Regions from separate parts of the Rhizobium sp. CFBP 13726 genome, predicted to be linked through region 3. Evidence: predicted binding sites of a transcription regulator. Region 3 holds the regulator's gene; each other region holds the start of a gene.
What was found. The regulator LexA, encoded in region 3, represses DNA repair genes until DNA is damaged. The targets are predictions, from matches to a motif close to TGTTCNNNNTGTGTTCNG.
Positions count from the first base shown of each region.

Region 1 (3,276 bases), 730 kb from region 3:
CCGACCGGCGAGCGCCGCAATCACAGCCTTCAGGACGTCGCCCGGAATGAAAGCGAGCGAGCCGAGAAACGCTTTGACGAAGCCCATGCCGGTGATCAGCGCCAGATAGGTGATGCCGATCCCGTAAAGCACGATCACGCCGCCCATCAGGGCTGCGATAAAGAAGTTCACGCCCTGCACCAGCCCCGCCTGGTCGCGACCCACCATGATCTGCGACAGATATCCGGTTACCATCGCGGCAAACACCCAGCCGATCAGATAACCGGTCGTCGGCGCCATGAAGACGGCAAGGCCGCCGCGGCCGCCGGACAGAACCGGCAGACCGATCGCTGCAAGCACCAGGACCAGGAGGACCGCGATCGTGCCGCGCTTGGCGCCGAGCACGACGCCGGCCAGCATCACGCCGAGCGATTGCGCCGTGATGGGGACGGGAATGAAACCGAGCATGACCGGCGGCACCAGTCCCAGCACGATGATGATAGCGGCAAACAGGGCGGCCAGAACGAGATCACGAGTAGGCAAATAGCTATTCCTTGACGACTGAATCTGTATCACTTCTGCGCACGGATTGCCCGGGCGTCAATTGCGCTGGCAATCTCGTCGGCATTCTTCAATGTGAGGATGATCAGCGGGACGATGATGGAGAGGGTTCGAGGGCGCAACCCTCGCGCGATATGCGCATCGCGGATGGCCTGGTGACGCAGCAGGATTTCCGGAATGAAGCGCAGCACAAGCCCGATCGACAAGCCGATATCCGCAGCTTTTACAAGCCCGAGCTTTTCCAGCGGCGTGGCCGCAAATGTCACTTCCGTAATAAAATCGCCGGTAGTAGTCGTGGCCGTCACCGCGGACGCAAGAAGCGCCAGCGCCGAGAGCCGGAAAAACACGCTGACGGCCTCGACTGGGCTGTTGAAAACCAGCGTGAACAGCGCAACGGCTGCGATGGTGAGGAAAAGAACCCGCAGCCGCAGCCATGTTTGCCGCCATCCGATTCGCAGCGAAGCGAAAAGCAGGCCGCTGGCGACCGCACCGACGCCAAGTACTAACGGCGACTGGATGAGGAACAGAGCAAGGCTTGCGGCAGCCAGCAGCACAAGCTTCGCCCGGGCGGAAAGCCGGTGCAGAAAGCCGCTACCGTCCACGTAAAGCGTCTTCATGCGGCAAGCTCGCGGTAACGGGCAATGATCTCGGCAGCGTTTCCGTCGCCGGCAAGCCGGCTGTTGTCAAACAACAGAACCCGCTCGAAGCCCGCGATGAGATCGAGATCGTGGGTGAGCACTATGACGTTTTCGGGGAGCTCGCTGATCGTTCGAGCCACCAGGTTGCGGTTCTTCAGGTCCAGCTGGTTGGTCGGCTCGTCCATGATCAAAATGTCCGGTTCCGTCACCAGAACCGAGGCAAAGGCCGCAAGCTGCAATTCGCCGCCGGAAAGCTCGTGCGAGCGACGGTCGGCAAGATGTCCGATGCCGAAGCGCTTGAGGATCGCCGTCGTGCGGGCCTCGATTTCGCCTTTCGAAAGCTTGCGCGACATCAGGCCGAGCGCGATGTCTTCCTTCAGGATCGGCAGGATGATCTGGTTCTGCGGGTTCTGGAAGATGAAACCAACCTGCGCGCGGGCGCGGTCGGTGTCGGCCTTGGTATCGAAGCCGTTGACCACAACATTGCCGCTCGCGGGAGAAACCAGACCATTGATCATCCGCGCAAACGTTGTCTTGCCGGAGCCGTTGAGGCCGATCACGCCGATGCGGCGCTCGGTCAGCCGCACCGTCAGCGGATGCAGCGTGACACGCCCGTCGAAGCGGGCTTCGGCCTTGTCGAAATGGATGTCCAATGCCGGTCCTCGGTTGCTGAACGGTCTATATCGCGGCGGGAGCAGAGCGGGAAGGCGGAATGAAAAGTGAACATTGCATCCGGTCCACTGTCGCCCTAGTCTCGTTGCCATGGCGATTCTGATCAACAATGCCCGCGCAAGATGGATTTTCATCGAACGGCAGCAGCTTTCCGCACCGCCGACCCGTGCGCTCAACAAGGCCGGTCTTCTGCAACTGATCGATGATCTGGGCTTCGTCCAGGTGGATAGTATCGCCACCGTAGAGCGCGCCCATCACATGATCCTGTTTTCGCGCAACCAGACCTATCGGCGCGAACACCTGACGTCGCTCTTGGAAAAAGACGGCGAGCTGTTCGAACACTGGACCCACGACGCCTCGATCATTCCGGCGCGTCTGTTCCGCTACTGGAAGCACCGCTTCCGCCGCCGCGAACCGATCCTCGCCGAGCGCTGGCGCAAATGGCATGGCGAGAGTTTCGATTCCGCCTTCGAGGACACGTTCCGGCACATTTCGGAAAACGGCGCGATCATGTCGCGCGACATGAAGATGGAGGATCACAAGTCCGGCGGCTGGTGGAACTGGCACCCGAACAAGACGGCGCTCGAATATTACTGGCACACCGGCAAGCTTTCGATTGCAGGCCGGGTGAATTTCCAGAAGATCTACGATCTGACCGAGCGCGTCATTGCCGCCCACCATCACGAACCGGATGTCAGCCACGAGGACTTCATCGACTGGGCCTGCCGCAGCGCGATGGAAAAGCTCGGCTTTGCCACATCGGGAGAACTCGCTGCCTTCTGGGATATCGTCACGCCGGAAGAGGCGAGGGACTGGGTGAAAGCGCATCGCGATGAACTCGTCGAAGTCCTGATCGAAACCGCCGACGACAGCCGCCCGCGCGCTTCCTTCGCGTTCTCAGGCTTTCCCCAAAACCTCGGCGATATTCCAGAACCGCCGGCACGGGTGAGGGTGCTCAGCCCGTTCGATCCGCTACTGCGCAACCGTGACCGGGCGGTGCGGCTGTTCGATTTCTTCTACCGCATAGAGGTCTTTGTGCCCGAGCCGAAGCGGCAATACGGCTATTACGTCTTTCCGCTTCTGGAAGGCGACCGCATGATCGGTCGCATCGACATGAAGGCGGAGCGCAAAACGGGTGTGCTGGATGTCAGGCGGCTGTGGCTGGAAAAGGGTGTCCGGGCATCCGCGGGCAGGCTGGACAAGCTCGATGCCGAGCTGCAGCGGGTGGGGCGGTTTGCCGGTGTGGACAAGGTCGTCTATCGGGACGGCTGGCGGGACTAGGTCCCGTCAGCCGTTTCATCTCTTGGAAGCGCTCAATCCGGGCGATGCCGGGGACTTAACCCCGCCACCGCAAATACACCGTCGCAAGTGGCGGAATGTCGAGAGCGATGGATGCCGTCTTGCCATGCGCCGACTGGTTTTCCGT
Region 1 covers NZ_JACYUU010000001.1:152,804-156,079, forward strand. Annotated here, with positions in the region: gene IFT66_RS00730 (biotin transporter BioY) at 1-522, opposite strand, end outside; gene IFT66_RS00735 (energy-coupling factor transporter transmembrane component T family protein) at 552-1,157, opposite strand; gene IFT66_RS00740 (energy-coupling factor ABC transporter ATP-binding protein) at 1,154-1,831, opposite strand; gene IFT66_RS00745 (winged helix-turn-helix domain-containing protein) at 1,941-3,131, shown strand; gene glgB (1,4-alpha-glucan branching protein GlgB) at 3,187-3,276, opposite strand, start outside.
Region 1: a site for LexA is predicted at 1,887-1,904, ahead of IFT66_RS00740 (energy-coupling factor ABC transporter ATP-binding protein). Genes of this name have one in related genera too.

Region 2 (3,276 bases), on a different contig from region 3:
GGTCGTGCCCGCCATGCGAACTTCGCAACGCCTGGGTAAAGTGTGCGATGCGCCGATGTCCAAGCGAAATGAGGTGGCGGGTGGCGATATATCCACCTCTCTCAAGATCGACGCGGACGCTTTGAATTCCCGGTGCGGGGCTAGGCTCCTGCAGCACGACAACGCCGACACCGCGCTTTACGAGAGCAGGTAGTTCCGGAGCAGCGCAGTTATTGTGTCCTGCGACGATGATCCCGTCGTAAGCCGCCCCTTGCAACAAGAGCGCAGTGTGAAACTCGCTCAGTTCGTTGCGGGACGAAATGATCGTGACCGAATATCCGCGCAAACTGGCTTCCGCTTGCGCCGCACTCGCGATCTCTAGGAAGTACGGATTCTCCAAGGTCGGCAGAATGAAAGTGATGATCTTGGTGCTGCGCTGCCGCAGGCTTCTGGCGGCATGATTGGGCGTGTAGCCCAACTGGGCAGCGGCGGACATCACGCGTTCCCGTGTCTCCGGAGAAATGCGCACGGCACTATCCCGGCCATTGAGCACGAGGGAAATGGTCGCTTGGGAGACACCCGCGAGGCGTGCGACATCAGCGCTTGTCGGTGCAGCGGCGGCCGAATGTTCACCCGTGGACTTGCGGTTCATCGCGGACCCTACACTTGCTAAATCGTATTAGCTAATACGTATTAGCACGAGCGACGGGCTGTCAAGCCCTCAAATGGAGGCGAAATCAATCGCATCGTCGCGTCCTTTCTGGAAGGGAATAGGTGACCGTCGGAGGCAGCTTTTGTTGCCTTCAGCGTATGGGAGATCCGCTTCACGGTCTCGCCTACAGCGGGATGCTGAGGAGGCTCCGGACCCAATGGCTTTGCATGATCTTGAAAAAGCCCGTCCCCAGTAAGTGGCTCCTTCAAATCGAGAGCTATATGGTAGGGTCACTTGCAGCTGGGAGGATCGACGAGCAAACGTTCCTCGCCTCCGTTGCTGCGGCCACGTTCAGGTTTCTGCGAGGGCGCGATACGCTCGTGCGCCAACACACCCACCGTTCGACGGGTCTTGCACGCTTTATTATGCTAGCAACGTGATCATGACGTGGGTAATGGCTTGAGCTTAGAGCGGCGGCAGCGTTCAGAACAGTACTTCACGTCGCTCCAGTTCTTGGCCCACTTCAGCCTCCATGCAAAAGGTTTTCCGCATGTCGCACACGTTTTTATCGGCAGATCCGCTTTCTTGACCATTCTCGCCATATGGATCCTCTCCTATTCAACGTGTTTACGAAATGCGAACGAACCACTCGCCGCTCAGTTACCGAAGTGGCAATTCCACGAGCCCTACCCTATCTGGGGAAGCACTAAGCGATTGGAAGCACCCGACTTCAACCTCTTTTCATGTCCGCTCGAGCTATTTCTGTTCACTTTACGTTCCGCCTGCCCTATGACAGGCGGGTTTGCCATGTTTGAGACAGTGGATGATCAACCGATCGACTTTTGAATTTCTAGAGGAAGCCTCCAGTAATCACGGCGCCGAGTGGCTCGACGACAACCGAGCTAGACTTGATTGCGCGCGCCGCGACTTAATTGAATTCACCCTAGCGTTAGCTAATAGCACAGGGTCGATCGACAAGCGCGTAGATGAGGCCAACCGAGATCCCCGCAAATGTTTGAGTGCCGCGTCTATCTCGAAAGGCACCTGCTGCATCACGTTGCGAGTTTCGCCTTCGAAGAACGCAGCCGCGACATATTACATGCAAATCTCTCCGCACAGCTCATACAGCGGAGGCGGAGCGCTGCTACCCCCGCCACGGCTTGCCCGCATTTTGCGGCAAACAATCGCAAGCCACACCGGCAAATGGAGAGGGATCGTCGAGGGTCCATTATTTCGGACATATTTCCCAAATGGTCTGACGGGCGGTCATGATTTGAGCGCCAGCGGGTACGTCAGAAATCACGACGCGCTCGACTTTTTCAATCTCAAAAACTTCGGAGCCTGTCGCAACGTTTCTGACGAGATGCTCGTGTCCTCCAATCTTGTCGAGGAAATAGTAAAATCATTCGCCGCTGCCCGCGCGCTGGTCGATTACATCAATCGGGCAACGACTAAGCTCCCCGAGTCTCGATAACCGGAAGGCTCTTACGCGCAAACTTACTGACCCGAAGCTTATAGAGATGAAAAAGTAGGCTCGCGACTATCAGCACGGTCGGGATGTGCTTGATCGGTTTCCTGTCATTGAGATTGTTTAGGACGCTAAAAAGGTGGCCGCAGACGTCTCGGCATTAGAGATTTTGCTTGCGAGCACTTATACGGTAGGGACCGGCTCTCTCCCCCATTACGACAGATCTCCAAGAAAGGGTGATCTCTCGTCGCGCAATCAAGGCATCAACCGCTTCATGGACGGCTGGCATGTAGTCACGCCACTCAAGCGGAGCGTTGTGATCATTTGCAAGGCTGCGCGCAACTTCGCTCGGGCACGTCGTCCCATCAGGTCGACTGACGACAAAACTTAAAATGGTCGATTCCGCATTCGCTCGCATGGCTCGTCCCCATTTAACTGAACTGTCTCGCGGGTCATTTGACAGTTACATTGTCTCAGCAAAGCATCAGGCAAGACCATCTCTGCGCAATATGTCTTACAGCGGTGGTGTTGCGCTGGACGGCTCCGTTTTGAATAAGCGAGAGAGCTACTTCGTTCAGGCAAAGCGATATGGAAAACCGTTCAACCATGCGGCGGCTTTTGACGCTGTCTCAGTTGCCGGGAAACGCAGCGGATCGTTACTCAAGATCTAACCGATGCGCCACCCCGTCATCGCAGAGGCTTTGGAGGCGCCATTGATTGTCAGCTTGGAATACTTGAGCCACTGCTCGATAGCAACAGTGGTGACGAACCTGAAGGCGTCATAGATGGTATTGCTGATCGGACTTGAGGCGAAAACCCGCGTCCGCGTCGCAGGCATCATGACCGGGACGCCGCTGCAGATCTCGACGTTGTCCGAATACGGGGTTGCCGAGCGCACGCCGGCCTTGGCTGCGGAAACCGCTCGGTTGCCGCCCTTGCCGCAACATGCCGGGTTCCAGGCGGAGCCGGTGACTGTTTCGCCTTTGCGCGGCCGTGCCGGACCGGACATTTGACGATGATGTCGTAATGGAGACTGCCGAAAACGACGACAGCGGGGCTGGGTGCGGTCTTAGAAATTTGTCTTTCCGTCTGGAGGCGACGGCCGCCATAGTCTTTTCTGGATTTTCCCAAAATTGCCTATTGCACATCACCGGTCGCCGAAGTCCCGCCGCCAGGC
Region 2 covers NZ_JACYUU010000004.1:72,912-76,187, reverse strand. Annotated here, with positions in the region: gene IFT66_RS17215 (LacI family DNA-binding transcriptional regulator) at 1-631, opposite strand, end outside; gene IFT66_RS17210 (DUF2256 domain-containing protein) at 1,072-1,224, opposite strand; gene IFT66_RS17205 (DUF2461 family protein) at 1,455-2,105, shown strand; gene IFT66_RS23950 (DUF3253 domain-containing protein) at 2,260-2,517, opposite strand; partial or broken gene IFT66_RS23580 (ribokinase) at 2,986-3,176, opposite strand.
Region 2: a site for LexA is predicted at 1,395-1,412, ahead of IFT66_RS17205 (DUF2461 family protein). Genes of this name have one in related genera too.

Region 3 (3,276 bases):
GTCCGCTCCGTCCTGTCGCTGTTTCCAGGCTTTGCGCAGGCCTATCCGATCAAGAAGTTTGCCGCGTTCGGTGCGCTTGTCATGGCGACCGCCTATTACCTGATTTCCGGGTTCGGGGTTTCCGCCGAGCGGGCCTATATCATGATGGCGGTGATGCTGGTCGCCGTGCTCGTCGATCGACCCTCCATCAGCCTTCGCAACGTCGCCCTTTCGGCAATCATCATCCTCGCCATCTCGCCGTCGGAGATTTTGGGTCCGAGTTTCCAGATGTCGTTTGCGGCAACCGCGGCACTGGTGGCAGGGTTCGCCCTCTGGACGCGATATTTCGCGAAAGGAAAGGAGGAGACAAAAGGTAGCAACCATTGGATAACGGGTGTCGCGGCGACGTTCCATTTCATTGCCGGGATCGTGGTGACGTCGCTGATCGGCAGTACGTCGACGTCGATCTATTCGATCGAGCATTTCCACCATCTGACCACCTACGGCCTCGCGGCCAATCTCGCGGCCATGCCGATCATTTCCTTCGTGGTGATGCCGGCAGGGCTTGTTGGCATGTTGCTGATGCCGTTCGGGCTGGATGCTCCCTTTCTGTTCATCATGGGCGAGGGGCTGCGGATCGTCATTCGCATTGCCGAGATCGTCGCCGCATGGGGCGGCGATATTGCCATCGGCCGGCAGAACCCGCTTTTCCTGCCTCTGGCGACGGCAGGCTTTCTGCTTCTGACGCTGCTGCGCACGCCGCTGAGGTTGACAGGCGCGCTGTTCATGGCGGTGGCTTTGCTCTTTGCGGTCCGCTCAGGCTCGGCGCCGAGGCCTGATATCGTCATATCCGAAGACGGCGCATCGGTCGGCGTGATCCAGGATGACAAGATCACCCTCAATCGAACCCGACCGCCGGGATTTATCTACGATCAATGGCGGCGAGCGCTGGTGCTTGAGACCGGAGAACAACCGCTCGCCTTGCCGGTTCTTGCCTCTTCGGAACCAGCGCGAGGTGCCAGCCTTGCGAAAAGCGATGACAGACCATCTGGACCACATTCGCGACCGGATTTGACGCGCCGGGAAATCGAATATGTCAGGGGTTTTCTTCAAGCATTGAAGCCCGGACGATTCGCCTGTCTGCCGAAAATCCTGTGCGCGGCGCAGACTGCTCAGGACATCCGGATCGTCACTATCGAAGACAACCGATACACCGGTCTTGCCTGCGATTTCGGTCGGATCATCGTCTCGCCCGGCGCACGCTTCGATACTTGCCGCTCCGGCGCCTTGCTTCTCAGCGGGCGGACGTTGCGCCGGACTGGCGCACTGGAAATCACCATTATTCCGAACGCGACAGCGCCAGACATCAAGATTACGGCGGCGATGCGAGACAGCGCACAGACCTCAAGCCGTCCGTGGACCGTCCACCGGTTCTATGACTGGCGAACGCGACAACTCGACTTTGGCATCCCGGAGGCTGTTGCTGCGCATCTCCGGGATGACAGCGTTCTTAATGATAGCGGCGAATAAGGCCGACAAGCTTGCCCTGGACCTTCACCCGGTCGGGCGGGAAGATGCGGGTCTCGTAAGCCGGGTTTGCAGCTTCCAGTGCGATCGAGGCACCCTTGCGGCGAAACCGCTTCAGGGTCGCTTCTTCCTCATCGACAAGGGCAACGATGATATCGCCTGGACTTGCGGTGCTGGTATTCTTGATGATGACGGTATCGCCATCGAGGATGCCGGCATCGATCATCGAATCGCCCTTCACTTCGAGCGCGTAATGATCGCCGGAACCCAGCATCTCGATCGGAACGGCGATGTCATGGGTGTTGTTCTGGATCGCGGAGATCGGCACGCCGGCAGCGATTCGACCCATGACCGGAATGTTTGTCGAGAACGGATTGTCCGCCATGACCGGCGCCGGCTTCTGAGCGACGACCGGTTGCGTTTTGCCGAGGCTTCCCTCGATGACACTGGGAGAAAATCCCCGTCGCGGATGAAGGTTCGCCACATAGGCGTCAGGCAGCTTGATCACTTCGAGCGCGCGTGCTCTGTTCGGCAGACGGCGAATAAAGCCACGCTCCTCGAGCGCGGTGATCAGCCTATGGATGCCGGACTTCGATGCAAGGTCGAGAGCGTCCTTCATTTCGTCAAACGACGGCGGCACGCCTGATTCTTTCATCCGCTCGTGGATGAACAGAAGTAACTCCTGTTGCTTGCGTGTCAGCATGGACGGGACCCTCAGAATTGGAAACAAATGCAGAACGGACGCTATATGTTCTATCTGTGTTCCGCAAGCCCCAAATTTCTGCTCAAGAATAGTCTCATTTCAGCGTTCGATCACGTATTCAGTTCGTGCGCAGCACTTGCCGAGTTTCCCGCGATAGCCAATGTTCTGCGGAATAAGACTTTGGGGGTGTAAGTGGGTAACAAGTCAGTCGATCATTTGGTTCTGCCCGTTGCAGATCTGGCGTCAGCGCGGGGGAGGTTGACCGCTCTCGGCTTTACTGTGGCACCTGAAGGTGTTCACCCTTTCGGCACAGCCAATGCCTGCATATTCTTCGCGGATGGCTCGTACCTCGAGCCACTGGCCATTGTGAACCGTCGGCAAGCCTCGCTTGCGGCAAAACGAGGCAACGTGTTCACCGATCGCGACATCCGCTTTCGCGGCCAGCGGAAAAGGGAAGGTCTATCGGCGGTGGTCGTCGGGACGCAGGATGCAGCGGCCGATCATAGCCGTTTTGTGGACGGGCACATGTCTGCGGGCGAGATGCTTCAGTTCTCCCGCCCGATGCAGTTGCCCGATGGTGGGGAGAGCGAAGTCTCATTCCGTCTGGCGTTCGCGGCAGTCCCCGAGGTCGATGACATCTTGCTGTTTTCCTGCCAGCGAATGGCCGCATTACCGGCAGATCGCGGTGGTCTAGATGAGCACGCAAACGCCGTTACAGGCCTTCGAGAGATCGTCTTTTCTGCAGATGACCCGCTGGAGTTTCTGCCGCTTCTCGAAACCGTGTTCGAGACGCAACCCGAGCAAGGGAAAGACGGTCTGCGGATCGAAGCTGCCAATGCCAGCATCCGCATTCAATCCAACGACACGTTCAGCGACGAGTTCCGGTCTTCGATGAAGCCCTTGTTATCGTCGCGCCTCGCTGCGCGCGGGATCATCTTCAAGACCACCGATCTCGCCGTGACAGAGATCACCCTTGCTGCTAATGACGTCGCATTCATCCGCAGGGATGGCCGCGTGATCGTGTCGGCAGCCCCGGGGCAAGGTGTGGTTTTCGGTTTCGAGGAATA
Region 3 covers NZ_JACYUU010000001.1:886,145-889,420, forward strand. Annotated here, with positions in the region: gene IFT66_RS04370 (ComEC/Rec2 family competence protein) at 1-1,509, shown strand, start outside; gene lexA (transcriptional repressor LexA) at 1,490-2,209, opposite strand; gene IFT66_RS04380 (VOC family protein) at 2,402-3,276, shown strand, end outside.